Regions from separate parts of the Clostridium sp. CS1-1 genome, predicted to be linked through region 1. Evidence: riboswitches for the same ligand, from Rfam matches in the RefSeq annotation. Region 1 holds a riboswitch; the other holds the start of a gene.
What was found. A riboswitch is a leader RNA that binds a small molecule or an ion and turns the genes downstream of it on or off. The one in region 1 is predicted to bind lysine.

Region 1 (7,870 bases):
TGGAGTACAACAGGTATCACTTAATTCGATTAACGCAGTTACTGTTGCTAGTCAAGCATCAGCTGCAGCTAAAGATGGTAGCAACGCTATTTTAGAGGCTATAAATCAAATGACAGCCATTAAAAATTCTACAAAACTTGTAGACGATGCTATTAAAAAGCTAAATGAAAACTCAAATGAGATTGGACAAATTGTAGATGCCATTTCATCTATTGCAAGACAAACAAATTTACTTGCCTTAAATGCTGCCATTGAGGCTGCTCATGCAGGTGATCAGGGAAAAGGTTTTGCAATTGTTGCTCAAGAAGTTCGTGAACTCGCTGAGCAATCTAGTGATGCTACTCAAAAAATTACAAAACTCATTAGACAAGTCAATAATGACACTAAATCAGCGGTTATTGCTATGAATAATGGCGTAAAAGATGTAAATATTGGAACACAAGTAGTAAACGACGCTGGCAAAGCGTTTGGTCAAATATTAAAGCTTGTGGATGAGGTTTCTTTACAAATCGAAAATACTTCTGAAACTTTACAACAGTTTGCAAGTGGTAGTCAACAGATTGTTGTATCCGTTGATGTTATTGATACTATTTCTAAAGAAACCTCTACCCAAATGCAAACAGTTTCTGCGGAGACTGAAGAATTATATGCATCTATGGAAGAAATAACATCTTCTTCTCAAAATCTATCAGATTTAGCACAGGAACTTCAAAATACAGTGAATCAGTTTAAAATGTCTTAATAATAATTTAATCAAATAAAAAAACATTAAGGAATAGAAGTTGATGGTTTCTTCTCTTCCTTAATGTTTTTTCATTTTTATGTATGGAGTTAAAATCCATAAACTATTTTGGAAATTTTAAAGATTTTTAAGCAATAATTCTGCGATTTGAACAGTATTTGTTGCTGCACCTTTTCTTATATTGTCAGCAACTACCCACAAATTAAGCCCATTGTCAACACTAAAGTCTCTTCTTATTCTTCCAACGTAAACTTCATCAGTTCCTTCAGCATTTATAGCCATAGGATAAACATTGTTTTTTACATCATCTTGTACGATGATTCCATCCGCATTTCCTAGGAGTCTGTAAACTTCCTCTAATTCAAATGGCTTTTCAAACTCTAAATTGATAGAGATGCTATGGCCATGTCTAACAGGAACTCTAACTGTAGTTGCAGTAATTTTAAGATCATAATCACCTAGTATCTTTTTAGTCTCTTCTATCATTTTTATTTCTTCTTTTGTATATCCATTTTCCATAAATACATCAATATGTGGAAGACAATTATAGGCAATTTGGTGAGGATATTTTTTAGCTTCAATCCCCTGTATACCATTTTCTAAATCCATTACGCCGCCCACTCCTGAGCCAGATACAGCCTGATAAGTTGAGTAGATTATTCTTTTTATTTTGAATGCATCATGCAATACTTTAAGAGGAACAACAGATTGAATTGTAGAACAATTAGGGTTTGCTATTATTCCGTTGTTCCAATTTACATCTTCAGGATTTACTTCAGGTACAACTAGTGGAATATCCTTATCCATTCTCCAAGCGCTGCTATTATCCACTACAATTACTCCGTCTTCTTTTGCAATAGGAGCAAATTTTTTACTAATATCTCCACCAGCAGAAAATAAAGCTATATCCATATCTCTTTTGAATGAGTCTTCAGTTAGTTCCTCAACAACATACTCCTTACCCATGAATTCTACTTTGTTTCCTGCAGACTTTTTTGATGAGAAAAGGTATAAATTATTAATGGGAAAGTTTCTTTCCTCTAATACCTTTAAAAATGTTCTTCCTACCATACCAGTTGCACCAACTATGCCTATATTTGCTTTTCTCATTTTTAACACCTCGTATAATATATTTTATTTACTAGTTAACTGCTATTGGTCCTCCAAACTCTAGAAATGAAAGATTAAAGTGGCACTATATTTTTAGATTAGTTTAACCAATCACCAGTTAAAGACAGGTCCCATCTGATTTTATTTTAATTTACAGATTTAATTCCTTTGCTAAAACAGTTACTGCTTTTTGTTTATCCTTTGCATCTATAGTATAGGATATACTTATTTCAGAAGTAGTTACTTGTTTGAACTCAATATCATTATCTGAGAAGATGTTAAATATCTCAGATGCAACTCCTGATTGTTTCATCATACCTATTCCTACAACAGATATTTTTGTTATGTTTGAATCTTTAGATACTTCAATACCCTCAATTACTTCTTTAAGTTCCCTAGCTATTTCATCAATAGCATGTACATCTTCTTTAGATGTAGTAAAAGAAACATTTACGTATCCATGAAATGGGGCTGTTTGGCTTATCATATCTACATTCACGTTATGTTTTGCCAATCTATCAAATACAATTGCTATATTCTTAGAATTGTGCAAAACATTATTTACTGTAACCATTAAAACATCATCGCTAATTGAAAGACCTGTTATTGTTTTTCCTTCCATTGTTTCATCATACTCCTTTATATAAGTTCCTTTTTTATTTTCATGGCTTGATGCTACATAAATAGGAATATTATATTTACATCCTATTTCAACTGCCCTTGTTTCCATAACACCAGCTCCTAAGCTTGCCATCTCCATCATTTCCTCATAGCTTATAACATCTAATTTCTTTGCATTTGGCCAAATCCTTGGGTCAACACTATAGATTCCTTCTACATCTGTATATATTTCACAAGTACAATTAAGCTTTGCAGCCAAAGCAACGGCTGTTGTATCTGATCCTCCTCTACCTAAGGTGGTTATATCTCCATTTTCGTTTATACCTTGGAAACCAGCAACAACAACTATTTTGCCTTCATCTAGATAGTTCTTAACATTTTCAATATCTATATCTGAAATACGATTTCTTGTATGAATTCCTTCTGTTTTAATTCCAGCCTGAAATCCTGTTAATGATACTGAATCAAATCCATATTCATGAAATACCATAGATAATAAAGCAATTGATACCTGCTCACCAGTAGATACTAGCATGTCCATTTCTCTTTTGTTTGGATTGTCTGATATCTCCTTAGCTAACCCAATAAGTTGGTCCGTAGTTTTGCCCATAGCTGAAACTACCACTACAACGTTATCCCCTTTCTTCCTTCTCTCTATTACCTTTTTTGCAACAGCTTTTATTTTATCTATAGTTCCTACAGATGTTCCCCCATATTTTTGTACTATTGTAGCCATCTAAACTACCTCCTTCATTAAATCAATCTAAAATATATCATTTTTTATAATATCTTCATAAGTTTCTCTTTTAACGGCTAACTTTGTCTGTCCATCTTTAACAAACACGACTGCTGGTTTAGGTATTCTGTTATAGTTACTAGCCATGCTATAGTTATAAGCTCCTGTAGTTAGAACTGCTAGTATATCTCCCCTTTGAACTGTTGGAAGTTCAATATCTTTTATTATTACATCACCAGATTCGCAACACTTTCCTGCTATAGTATACATTGCTTTATTTTCAGAATAAAAGTTATTCGCAACCAACGCCTCATATTTAGCATCATAAAGAGCTGTTCTTGGGTTGTCTGTCATACCTCCGTCTACAAAAATATATTCTTTACCACCATAAGTCTTTTTGGTTCCTCCTATTTCATAAAGGGTAGTCCCCGCATTAGCAATTATTGATCTACCTGGTTCTATCATAACTTTTGATATATTTAAATTTAACTTTTCTGATTCTTCCTTAAGTATTAAAAGCATATTTTTAAGGCACCTTTTTAGCTGGACTGGTTCATCACCTTCAGAATAATATACTCCAAAGCCTCCACCTAAATTTAATTCTTCGGTAATAAATCCATATTTGCTTTTCATTTCATCTAAAAAATTAAGCATTGCTGATACACCTGAGTAAAATGATGCTTCCTCAAAAATTTGTGAGCCAATATGACAGTGGAAGCCTTTTAAGTTAACTGTCTCACTATTTTGAAATCTATTTATTACTTCACCAATATCCTCACTAAATATTGATTCTCCAAACTTGGAATCGTTCTTTGAAGTTTGAATATACTCATGAGTATGAGCATCAATACCCGGATTTACTCTTAGCAATACATCTACTTTTCTCTCAAGACCCTCACATAGATACTCAATTAGTTCTAATTCTTGTCTGTTATCCACTACTATCCTTCCTATTTGTGATTCAATTGCTAAGGCTAATTCATGTTTTGTTTTGTTATTTCCATGCATATAGATTTTGTTTGTCGGAAATTCTGCCTTTAAAGCTGTGTAAAGTTCTCCTCCTGATACAACATCCAAGGACAATCCTTCCTCCTTGATAAGCTTACAAATGGCTATATTTAAGAATGCTTTAGATGCATATATAACTTCAGTATCGATACCTTCCATTTGAAAATTTCCTTTAAAGGTTCTACAAGTATTTCTCACTAGATCTTCATCTACTACATATAAAGGAGTTCCATATTCCCTTACTAAATTAGTTGTATCAACATTACCTATTTCTAAATGTCCTTCATTGTTTATATTCATAGTTCCAAATAACTTCATCTTTTTCTCCTCTTTCTATTTAAAATTAAATTTCCGAATACTTATATAAATCAAATCTTCTATATTTTTAAAAAAGCAAAAAAACAATCACGAGCAAAAGGTACTCATGATTGTTTCATATAACATCGCCTTTTGCCCCAATATGATAAGCACTCCTTCAGAAGATTGGGCAATCTCCTGAAGACAGTACTATACTTGTTAAGCATAGTCCCAATACATAAACAGAACTCTTTTATGTATTTCGGCAGTTAACCCTTTCCTACATATAAATATGTAGTACTAATGGTAACCGCGGCCTCTGTATCATATCGTTTATATTAAATTTTTTTCATTTTTAAGTAAATAAAAAACAGTTATGAGCAAAAGGTACTCATAACTGTTATATTTAATAACAGAACCTTTTGCCCCAATGTGATAAGCACGCCTTTAGAAAATTGGGCAATTTTCTGAAGACAGTACTATACTTATTCAGTATAATCCCAATACATAAAATTTAATTTATATATTTCGGCGGGTGACCCTTTTGTGTATATTTATCCAAAAATTATACAGTACTCATGACAACCGCGACCTCTATACCACACTGTTTATACATATATTCGTTTTTTTATTCATACTTACTATATTTAGAAGTGTATCAGATTAAAGTAATATAGTCAACTACTTTTTTCATTTAAGTATAAGTTTTAATATTTTAACTTTAAAGCATATAGATAAATCAATTTCATTTTAGACTTATACATAGGGATATATTAGTAATTCTGAAGCACATTTAAATACTTTTTTATGAGTCTTGGCGCAGAATTTGAGAAAAGATTAGAAGATTTGATTGTCTGAGCGTGAGCGAGTTATCAAAGCTTCTTAGCTTTTCTCAAATTCGAGCCTTAGACGAATTAAAAGTATTTATAGTGCAAAAGAATTGCTAATATATCCCGGCATATAAGTCGAGCTCTATATTTGGTTATCTATAAAAATCCTATACTTGTTTTAATAAGTTAGCCATTTCAATTGCTGTAACTGCAGCATCGTATCCCTTATTTCCAGCTTTTGTACCTGCTCTTTCAATAGCCTGTTCAATAGTATCAGTAGTTAATACACCAAAAATAACTGGAACTCCTGTTTCTAGAGACACACTTGCAACTCCTTTTGATACTTCGGAGGATACATAATCAAAGTGAGGCGTTGCTCCTCTTATTACAGCTCCTAAACATATTACTCCATCATATTTTTTTGTATTTACCATTTTCTTTGCTACTAGTGGCATTTCGAAAGCGCCTGGTACCCATGCAATTTCAATATTCTCTTCTTCTACACCATGACGTTTAAATGCATCAATAGCGCCAGTTAAAAGTTTTCCGCCTATAAACTCATTAAATCTTCCTACCACTATACCAAATTTTAATCCTTGTGCTACTAAACTTCCTTCATAAATTTTCATCTTATTGTTCCTCCCCAAAATTTAATATATGACCTAATTTTTCTTTTTTTGTTTTTAAATAATCCTCATTTCTCTCATTATGATTCATTTGAATTGGTACTCTATTTAAAATCTCTATTCCATAACCAGAAAGACCGGCAATTTTTCTAGGATTATTCGTCATTAAATTTACCTTTTTTACTCCAATATCGACTAACATTTGTGCTGCTGCACCATAATCTCTCATATCCGCTTTAAATCCTAAAGCCAAATTTGCTTCAACTGTATCCATCCCTTGGTCTTGAAGAGCATAGGCTTTCAATTTATTAATTAGTCCAATTCCTCGTCCTTCTTGACGCATATATAGAATAATTCCTCTTCCTGCTTCGTTAACTCTCTCCATAGCAGCAGCAAATTGTTCTCCGCAATCGCATCGTAGAGAACCAAAAGCATCCCCTGTAAGACACTCAGAATGAACTCTTACTAAAACAGGTTCTTCACCAGAAACATCTCCTTTAACTAAAGCTACATGATGCTCACCATTTAGTGTATTTATATAGCCTATTACTTTAAAATCTCCGTATTTTGTAGGCATCTTAGCCTCAGTTGCTCTTTCTATAAAAACTTCATGTCTTTTACGGTAAGCGATTAAATCTGCAATGGTAACTATCTTCAAATTGTGTTTTTTTACATATTCTATAAGTTCAGGAGTTCTTGCCATAGTTCCATCTTCACTCATAATTTCACAAATTACTCCTGCTGGATAAAGTCCTGCAAGTCTTGGCAAATCTACGGCTGCTTCTGTATGTCCTGCCCTTTCTAAAACTCCACCTTTTTTAGCTTCTAGAGGAAAAATGTGTCCTGGTCTTCTAAAATCTTTACCAGAAACATTTGGGTCCAGCATTTTTTGTATGGTAGCTGCTCTCTCATATGCAGATATTCCTGTTGTAGTTTCTAAAGCATCTATAGATACGGTAAAAGCAGTTTGGTGGTTATCTGTATTCCTACTTACCATCTGAGGCATTTCTAATTCCTTTAGTCTTTCTCCCTGAATAGGTGTACAGATTAGTCCTCTTCCATACTTTGTCATAAAATTTATAGCTTCGGGAGTTACTTTCTCCGCTGCCATTAATAAATCGCCTTCATTTTCTCTATCCTCATCATCGACTACAACTATCATTTTACCTTCTTTTATATCTTCAATAGCTTCTTCAATAGTATTAAACTTATACATTATTCTTCCCCCTATTTTTATAATTTCATTATCATAATCATGTTTATACAAAACCATTTTGGCTTAAGAAGTCTAGATCAATACCTTTTTTCCTTACTGCCTGTTCTTTAGTAGCTATCAGTTTTTCAATGTATTTACCCACCATATCACATTCTAGGTTAACTTCAGCACCTATTTTCTTTCTGAGTAATGTAGTAACGTCTTTAGTGTGTGGTATTATAGATACTTTGAATAGAGAATCATCTACATAGGCCACAGTTAAACTTACTCCATCAATTGCAATAGATCCTTTTTCCACTATGTACTTTAGTATTTCTGGAGATGTTCTAATGCTAATCCAAACAGCATTATCTTCATTTTCATATTGAGATATTGTTCCCACTCCATCAATATGACCACTTACCATATGGCCTCCTAGTCTATCGCCTAGTCTTAATGCTCTTTCCAAGTTAATCTCATCTCCTGAAGATAGATTCTTTAAGTTACTTCTTCTCATAGTTTCTGCCATTACATCTACTGTGAAATGACCTTTACCAAAGTCTGTTACTGTTAAGCAAACTCCATTGGTACTTATACTATCCCCTAATTTTGTATCTTCTAGTACTTTACTAGCTTTAATAGTAATTTTAGCTGACTTTGTAGATTTCGTAATAGTCTGAATATGTCCTACTTCTTCTACTAATC
Region 2 (7,870 bases), 2.4 Mb from region 1:
GATTCTTTTTGCTAATTAGCACCCTATACAAAGTTCTGATGATAGCGTCTAACATTAAGTATGTCTGATATGGTAAAAAAGCAAATATTAAGAAAAACTGCTCAATGACATTCTTGCTGTTGCTTACTTTACCTGACAAACTTATTCCTTTTATAGGTGATACCACTGCTTCTGATACATCAAATAGTATAGGACATAAAAGGGAAATAAAAGCAATTAAAAGCCATCTATCTGGATTAGCAAAAATAGCTATCGAAAGTATAGTCAGAATTATAATTGACGGCGCTAAAAGGCTTCTTCTTAAATTGTCAAAAATTTTCCATTTAGATAGTGTATTTAATGATGTTCTTTTAAATAGCCAAGGTAGAAGTTGCCAGTCACCCCTTACCCATCTATGAAGCCTTTTAGCACTTGAATTATAATAAGCAGGATATCCATCTATTAATTCTACATCTGTGAGTAAAGCCGCTCTTATGTATGATCCCTCTAACAAGTCATGGCTTAACACTAAATTATCTGGAATTTCATCTCTCAATATACTGTTGAATATATCTAAATCGTATATGCCTTTACCTGTAAAAATACCTTCATCAAATAAATCTTCATATACATCTGATACCGCAGTAGTATATAGATCTATTCCAGTTTCTCCCGAGAAAATTCTCGAGAACAAAGTTCTATTTGCACTTAAAGTTGAGACATTTATTCTAGGCTGCATCAACCCATGACCTCTTACTACTCTCTTTTTTTCTACATCCATGTGCCCAGCATTTAATACATGTGACATTGCCCCTATTAATCTTTTAGCACTATCTCTTGGTAATTGAGTATCTGCATCAAGGGTTATTACATATTTAATATGCCGTAAATTACTTATATCTCCACTTACTACGTCATAACTTGTGTTTTTAGCACCTCTAATTAATGAATTGAACTCTACAATCTTACCCCGTTTTCTCTCCCAGCCAATCCACATTTGTTCTTTCTCATTAAACTGTCTATATCTACACAAAAAATAAAATATGTCATTGCCGTCTTTACTATACTTCTTATTTAATTCTTTAACTAGTTTCAAACCACATTCTATTATTAAATTATCTCCTTCTTCGCTTTGCTTGTTACTATCTTTAAAATCTCCTAAAATAGCAAAATAAATATTCTTCTCTCTATTAGCCAGATAATATACCTCAATATCGTTAACTAATGTCATTACTCTATCTTGATTATTTAATAAAGTTGGCACCACTACTACGGTACTAGACTCTACTGGAATTCCTTCTCTAAATTCTATCTTAGGAATAAACCTAGGGCTAATTAATCTATTTATTCCCCAATTAAACATAGATATAATAATTTCACTACATGGCACTAACACAGCTATGGATATTAGTACGTATTTCCAAGTTACTGGATTTATGTCATTAGCTAAACCTACGAATGTTATTAAAGCTGCTAAAGCAATTGTTCCCCATACTATAGTTCTAATATAAAATTTAACATTTGCTTTTATAAACAGACTCCTAATACTTTTGATTCCCTTTTCCTGAAACTCGATTTTTCTCTTTAAACACTCTACTCCTTCGTCTATTATGTAGTAACCTACATGTTTTTCATATTCCTTTGCATTCTCATCCTTTGACGCTTCCTCTGCACATTCTATTGCCTTCTTTGCAATAAAAGATTCTGGAGCATTAATGTATCTTGAAAGTCTTTCCAATCTCCCCCTATAATAATCTCTAGATTGAAAGTCCATTTCTTCATATATCTTCAAAGGATCTTGCCTTAATACACTCTCAACATAACTCAATTTCTCAAAACTTTCTCTCCAATTTAAAGCTGAAACTTCTCTTATGCCAGTTATAGAATTTCCAATGGCTACTTGATATGACGTTTGCTTTTGATGTTCTAAATTTATAATTCTTTCAGCATTTAGTTCTTTTTTATCTAACTCATGATCTATCCACTGATACATCTTGCCATTCTCTATTCCATTGTCTCTTAATGCTTTTAACATTCTTTCAACGAAATGGGTAGTAAATTCTATCCTTTCTTCTGAAAGTTTATCTATATATTCTTCAATCCTTCCATCCTCAAATGCATTTATAATTCTTTCTGTAATGACGTCAGCTCTTTTTCTCTCTTTTTGAGTTAATGCAATCTTTTGTGTTATCTTACTTATATTCTGAATTAAAGCTATCTTAAGCATTATAGGGAAAGCCCACAACTCACCACTTGTCAGTATAGTAGTTCTTTGATATGCATTTATAAATGCTTCTATAGTCTCTTCATTTACTCTCCCATCAGTATGAGATATCAGTTCTACAGCTATGTAGTAAATTCTAGGATATCCTTTCATTATGCCCTTACTTAAAACAGGGAGCTCTTTATAATATGCTTGTGGCATATTATTTTTTATATTTTTATATTCTCTTTGAATTAGATAGAGATTATCTAATAACCATTCAGCTGCTTGAATTACATCCCTATTATTTTTAAATTCCTTTTCTATCTGATCATGGCCTTGTAATATCTTTTTATAACTAGCATCTAAGCTTTCAATTAATTTCTTTCTACAGTTGGTTTTTCTTATAACTGATGAATAATTAGATATTTCATAAGCGTGTTTTAGTAGTTCCTCCTTACTTGCGTTTACACTTGGAATATCATCCATTATATTTTCTTCTTTTGTTTCTCCTTTATTAGAAACTACGTAAAAGCTTACCGTTACAATAGCTATAGCTAGAACTATAATGTAAAGCATAAAAATCCATCCTTTCATGAAAAAACAATTCGTGCTTAGATTATTATTCCCAAAAGTATCGAAAGTATGAATTTAAATTTAGTTAAGAAATTATCTGGAAATATACTTCTGATGAAAGGTCTAGTCCAAAATCTTCAAATAAAAAATAAACACTATTAAAACTTATTAAATTAATAAATTTTAATAGTGCTCTTTTTACATGTAATAAAGCTATAAGAGTCCATGTTGTATCTAGATTTTAAATCCTGCCTCTTTTCTTGTTAGTTATTATAAAGATAACTCGTTTTCAACAATCTCCTCGAAGGTTTGTCGCCTACAAATAAGTTTTTCTTCTCCATCTTTAACCATGACTACTGCTGGTCTTGGTATCTTATTATAATTGCTAGACATGGAATAACCATATGCTCCCGTAGTAAGAACTGCTAAAATATCCCCACTTTTAGCTTGTGAAATTTCTACATCATTCAGTAGTATATCCCCAGATTCACAACACTTACCAGATATGGTTACTACCTCCCTGGAGGTGCTTTCTACCTTACTTGCCAATATACATTCATATTCAGCATTGTATAGTGCAGGTCTAATATTGTCTGTCATCCCTCCGTCTACCGCTACATATTTTTTTATATCTGGTATTTCCTTAATTGACCCGATTGTATAAAGAGTTGTTCCAGCACTACCAATAATAGACCTACCAGGCTCTATAACAAGACAGGGAAGTTCTATCCCTAGATTTTTTGCTGTATTTTCCGCTGTTTCTAACATTACCTGACAAAAATCTTCTATCTTTCTTGGGGTATCTCCACTTTTGTAATATATACCAAACCCACCGCCAAGATCCAGCTCCTTAACCTCATAATTCGTTTCATCTTTAATATTCTTAACTATAGATAACATAATTTTTACCTCATCCTCGTAAGGTTTTGTATCGAAGATTTGTGATCCTATGTGGCAGTGTAATCCAATAAACTCAATATTTGAAAGTGCAATTGCTTTTCTTACTGCATCTATAGTTTTATTATTTAACATGGTAAAACCAAACTTTGAATCTATTTGCCCTGTCTTTATATATTCATGAGTATGAGCTTCTATTCCCGGAGTTATTCTTAAAAGAATTTTTTGAACCTTACTATTTTCTTTTGCTATTGAATTTATTTTTTCAATTTCATACAAGTTATCAACGACAAATATTCCAACGCCAAGTTTTATTCCCATTTTTATTTCTTCTACAGTTTTGTTGTTCCCATGAAAATACACATTCTCCATAGGAAAACCACTTTTCCAAGCAGTATAGAGTTCTCCTCCCGAAACAACATCAAGACATAAACCTTCACTATTTATTAGTTGACACATAGCTAGTGTTAAAAATGCTTTTCCAGCATAGGCTACTTTATTCTTAGTATTTTCGCCTTTAAAAGCTTTATAGTATCTCCTACACTGACTTCTTACTAAATCTTCGTCAATTACGTATAGAGGAGTTCCAAACTTTCTTGATAAATCCATTGTATTTACCCCACCAATATGCAGAGTATTATCTTTAATTTCCATAGTCCCAACTAGTTTCATACTGGTTTTCCTCCTAAAATGTTTATAAATTGAATTCCTTTGCTACTATATTTATAGATCTTAATTTATCTTCTTGTTTAATTGTGCATGTTATTCTTATTTCTGAGGTAGTTATCATTTTTACCTCTATATTATTTTCTCTAAACAATTTAAACATTCTAGCTGTTACACCAGACGTTGTTTTCATTCCAATTCCAACTATTGAAAATTTAGTTACATTCTCATCTATTGCAATTTTTTCTCTATCCGGATAGTATTCTCTAACAATTTCTAAGCACTCATGCAAGTCAGCCTTCGGTATTGTAAATGATAAATTAACTTTACTATTTATCGGTGCTGTCTGACTTATCATATCTATGTTAATTCTCTTGCTAGCTACACTCTCAAATAAACTAGCAATTATATTTATATCATTCTCTATATCCCTTATTGTTATAGCTACGTCTTCGTCACTTGTTGCAAGTCCTGTTACTGGTTTACTTTCCATATTCATGTTACTTACCCCCTTAATAACTGTACCCTTAATATCACTATTACTTAATCCAACATATATTGGAATGCTATACTTCTGCCCTAATTCCACTGATCTTGAGTGCATAACCTGTGCACCAAGACTTGAGAGCTCGAGCATTTCTTCATAATCTATTTGATCTAATTTCTTTGCTTCTTTGTATTTTCTTGGATCTACGCTGTATATTCCATCTACATCAGTATATATTTCACAGATACCCCTTAGCTTAACCGCTATTGCTACTGCAGTAGTATCTGAACCGCCTCTTCCGAGAGTAGTTATGTCTCCACCTTCATTTATTCCCTGAAACCCTGCTACTATGACAATTTTTCCTTCTGATAAGCTCTTTTTTATATTGTTACCATCTATGTCATCTATTAGAGATTTGCCATATTGTCCGCTAGTTTTAATTCCTATTTGATAGGCTGTATAGCTAACAGCATCATAACCTAAGCTTTTAATTGCCATGGCAAGTAATGCAGAAGACATCATCTCACCTGTAGAAAGCAAAGCATCTAACTCCCTCTTATCGGGTTTGCTTGTGATTTGATTTGCAAGTCCTATAAGTTCATCTGTAGTATCACCCATTGCTGATACCACTACGACAAGTTCATCACCTTTCTTCATTCTCTTTACTACAGTGCTTGCAACATTCTTTATTTTGTCTATAGTCCCTACGGAACTTCCACCATACTTTTGTACCACAACTGCCATAATACCACTCCTTAAACTCCTTTATCTTAAGAAACGTCCACCTAAAAAATAAATGCAGCAAAGGAACACCTCTGCTGCATTATAAATACAACTTTGTGACCTTGTAGCTCTCCACGTTCACAGATGAACATGACAGCCTTACATATATTATATGCAAAGCCAGAAAATAGTTTCGCCAAATTATTTTCTTCGGCTGCAATCCCTTTCCTTATTTCTCATTATCCGCCGACTAAAAATAAGTACTCCTAATTCCAGCACCTCTACCCTAGGTAGGTTTCTTTATTAAATTGTACTTAGTTTATCATAAATATTTATACATTTCAAACACTATTTGTAATATTTTAAAATATATAACTTTTCAAACATGCTTATCCTTGAAAGCCTAAAGCTTATAGAACTCCTTAAATGATTCTTCTGTATATATATAATCCTTAACTCCACCTAATTCCCTTATAGAATGCATTGAAAATATCGCAATTCCCATATCTACCGAGTTAATATTTACATGACTTGAAGATATAGGCCCAATGGTAGAACCACCCTTTTCATCTGAGCGATTAACAAATATTTGAACAGGAACTCCTGCCTTTTCACATATACTCTTATAAACAGCACTTGATACACTATCTGATGTATAACTCTGGCTTGCACTCACTTTTATAATTGGGCCTCTATTTATTATAGGTCTATTTACTGGATCAGACTTTTCCCCATAATTTGGATGTAATGCATGACCTAAATCACTAGATATCATAAATGATTTTGCAAGTGCTCTATAATATTCTTCCTTACCTTTGCCAAGACTTATTAGAATTCTTTCTAATACTGATGATAAGAAAGGTGAATTCGCTCCCTGTTTTGTTGTGCTTCCCACTTCCTCATTATCAAAACAAATAGCTATATTTGTAGCGTTACCCGCTTCAGTTTCTGTTAATGCACTTATTCCTGCGTATACCATTGATAAGTCATCTAATCTTCCGCTAGAAATAAATTCATTATTTAGTCCTATAACCTTTCCTTTTTCGAATTCGTAAAGAAATAAATCAAAATCTAATATATCCTTCTCGTTTACGCTTAATTCTCTAGCTATTGTCTTTATAAGATATTGTCCTTTTTCAAACTCCTCATTTACTAGCGAAAGTAATGGAAGTATATCCTTTTGTTTATTTAATTCTACACCAGAGTTTACATTTCTGTTCATATGTATAGCTAGGTTAGGTATCACTAATATAGGTTTTTTTATATTTATAAGCCTTATTTCGGGATAAAGTGGATTTTCACTTTTCAAAGTTACTCTTCCTGCTAAAGACAATGGTCTATCTAACCATGTATTTATTATAGGACCTCCATAGACTTCTGTGTTTAATTTTACATACGCCCCCTCAACTTCCATGTCTGGATTTGGTTTTACTCTAAATCCTGGTGAATCAGTATGCGCACCTACTATTCTAAAGCCTTCTTTTTCTATTTCTCCCTTTCCTACTACAAAAGCTATAATTGCAGATTCATTTTTTGTTAAAAAATACTTTTCTCCCTTTTTTAGCTTCCAGCTGTCTTCTTCTCTAAGTTCATTGAATCCGGCATTTAAAAGCACTTGTTTTGAACTATCAACGGCATGGAATGCTGTAGGACTTTCATAAATAAAATCTATAAGTTCCTGCGCTTTCTTTAATTCATTGTTCATTTCTATTCCTCCAATATATAATATTTTTTGAATTTAATGTAGCCTACTATGTAATTTAACATCATAATTATACCAAAATATATATTTTGGTATAGGTCTTATTTAACTTTTATAAAATAACAACTCAATTTATAATAGTTTTTTATGATATCTAGTATCCTTAATATTAGGAATACCCCTAATTATTTAGTATATTTAAATTGTAAATTTTAATGCCATAGAGCACGTACTATTATAGGTTAACTAGTTATCTTCTAAATATATTTAAATATATGGAGCAAAACACTCAACCATTGCATATTATATACTGATTGTAATAAATAGGAGTGTGTATTTATGAAAGGTAAGGTTAGAAACTTCTTTCCAGGTGGTAATACTTCTCTAGGCTTTTATTCTTTCTATGATTACATTATAAGTCAGGAATCAGCAAGAAGGAAAATTTGTATTAAGGGTGGCCCAGGTACTGGAAAATCATCTCTTATGAAAAATATCGGCGCATTTTTTAATGATAAGGGATATGATGTTGAATACCATCATTGTTCCTCTGATAATAACTCTTTAGATGGTGTAGTTATTAAGGGGCTAAATATAGCTATATTAGACGGGACAGCTCCCCACATTGTTGATCCTAAAA

Region 2: it holds a riboswitch for lysine, as region 1 does, so the genes downstream of both, AC0N0V_RS22045 (aspartate kinase) here and lysA (diaminopimelate decarboxylase) in region 1, are expected to answer to the same signal.

Annotation. Positions count from the first base shown of each region.
Region 1 covers NZ_CM148680.1:2,245,222-2,253,091, forward strand. Annotated here, with positions in the region: gene AC0N0V_RS10575 (methyl-accepting chemotaxis protein) at 1-742, shown strand, start outside; gene AC0N0V_RS10580 (aspartate-semialdehyde dehydrogenase) at 860-1,852, opposite strand; gene AC0N0V_RS10585 (aspartate kinase) at 2,004-3,209, opposite strand; gene lysA (diaminopimelate decarboxylase) at 3,237-4,535, opposite strand; lysine riboswitch at 4,676-4,844, opposite strand; lysine riboswitch at 4,943-5,121, opposite strand; gene ribH (6,7-dimethyl-8-ribityllumazine synthase) at 5,512-5,973, opposite strand; gene AC0N0V_RS10600 (bifunctional 3,4-dihydroxy-2-butanone-4-phosphate synthase/GTP cyclohydrolase II) at 5,975-7,186, opposite strand; gene AC0N0V_RS10605 (riboflavin synthase) at 7,230-7,870, opposite strand, start outside.
Region 2 covers NZ_CM148680.1:4,657,835-4,665,704, forward strand. Annotated here, with positions in the region: gene AC0N0V_RS22035 (glycoside hydrolase family 94 protein) at 1-2,761, opposite strand, end outside; gene lysA (diaminopimelate decarboxylase) at 3,029-4,327, opposite strand; gene AC0N0V_RS22045 (aspartate kinase) at 4,350-5,552, opposite strand; lysine riboswitch at 5,649-5,823, opposite strand; gene AC0N0V_RS22050 (M18 family aminopeptidase) at 5,935-7,236, opposite strand; gene AC0N0V_RS22055 (PRK06851 family protein) at 7,573-7,870, shown strand, end outside.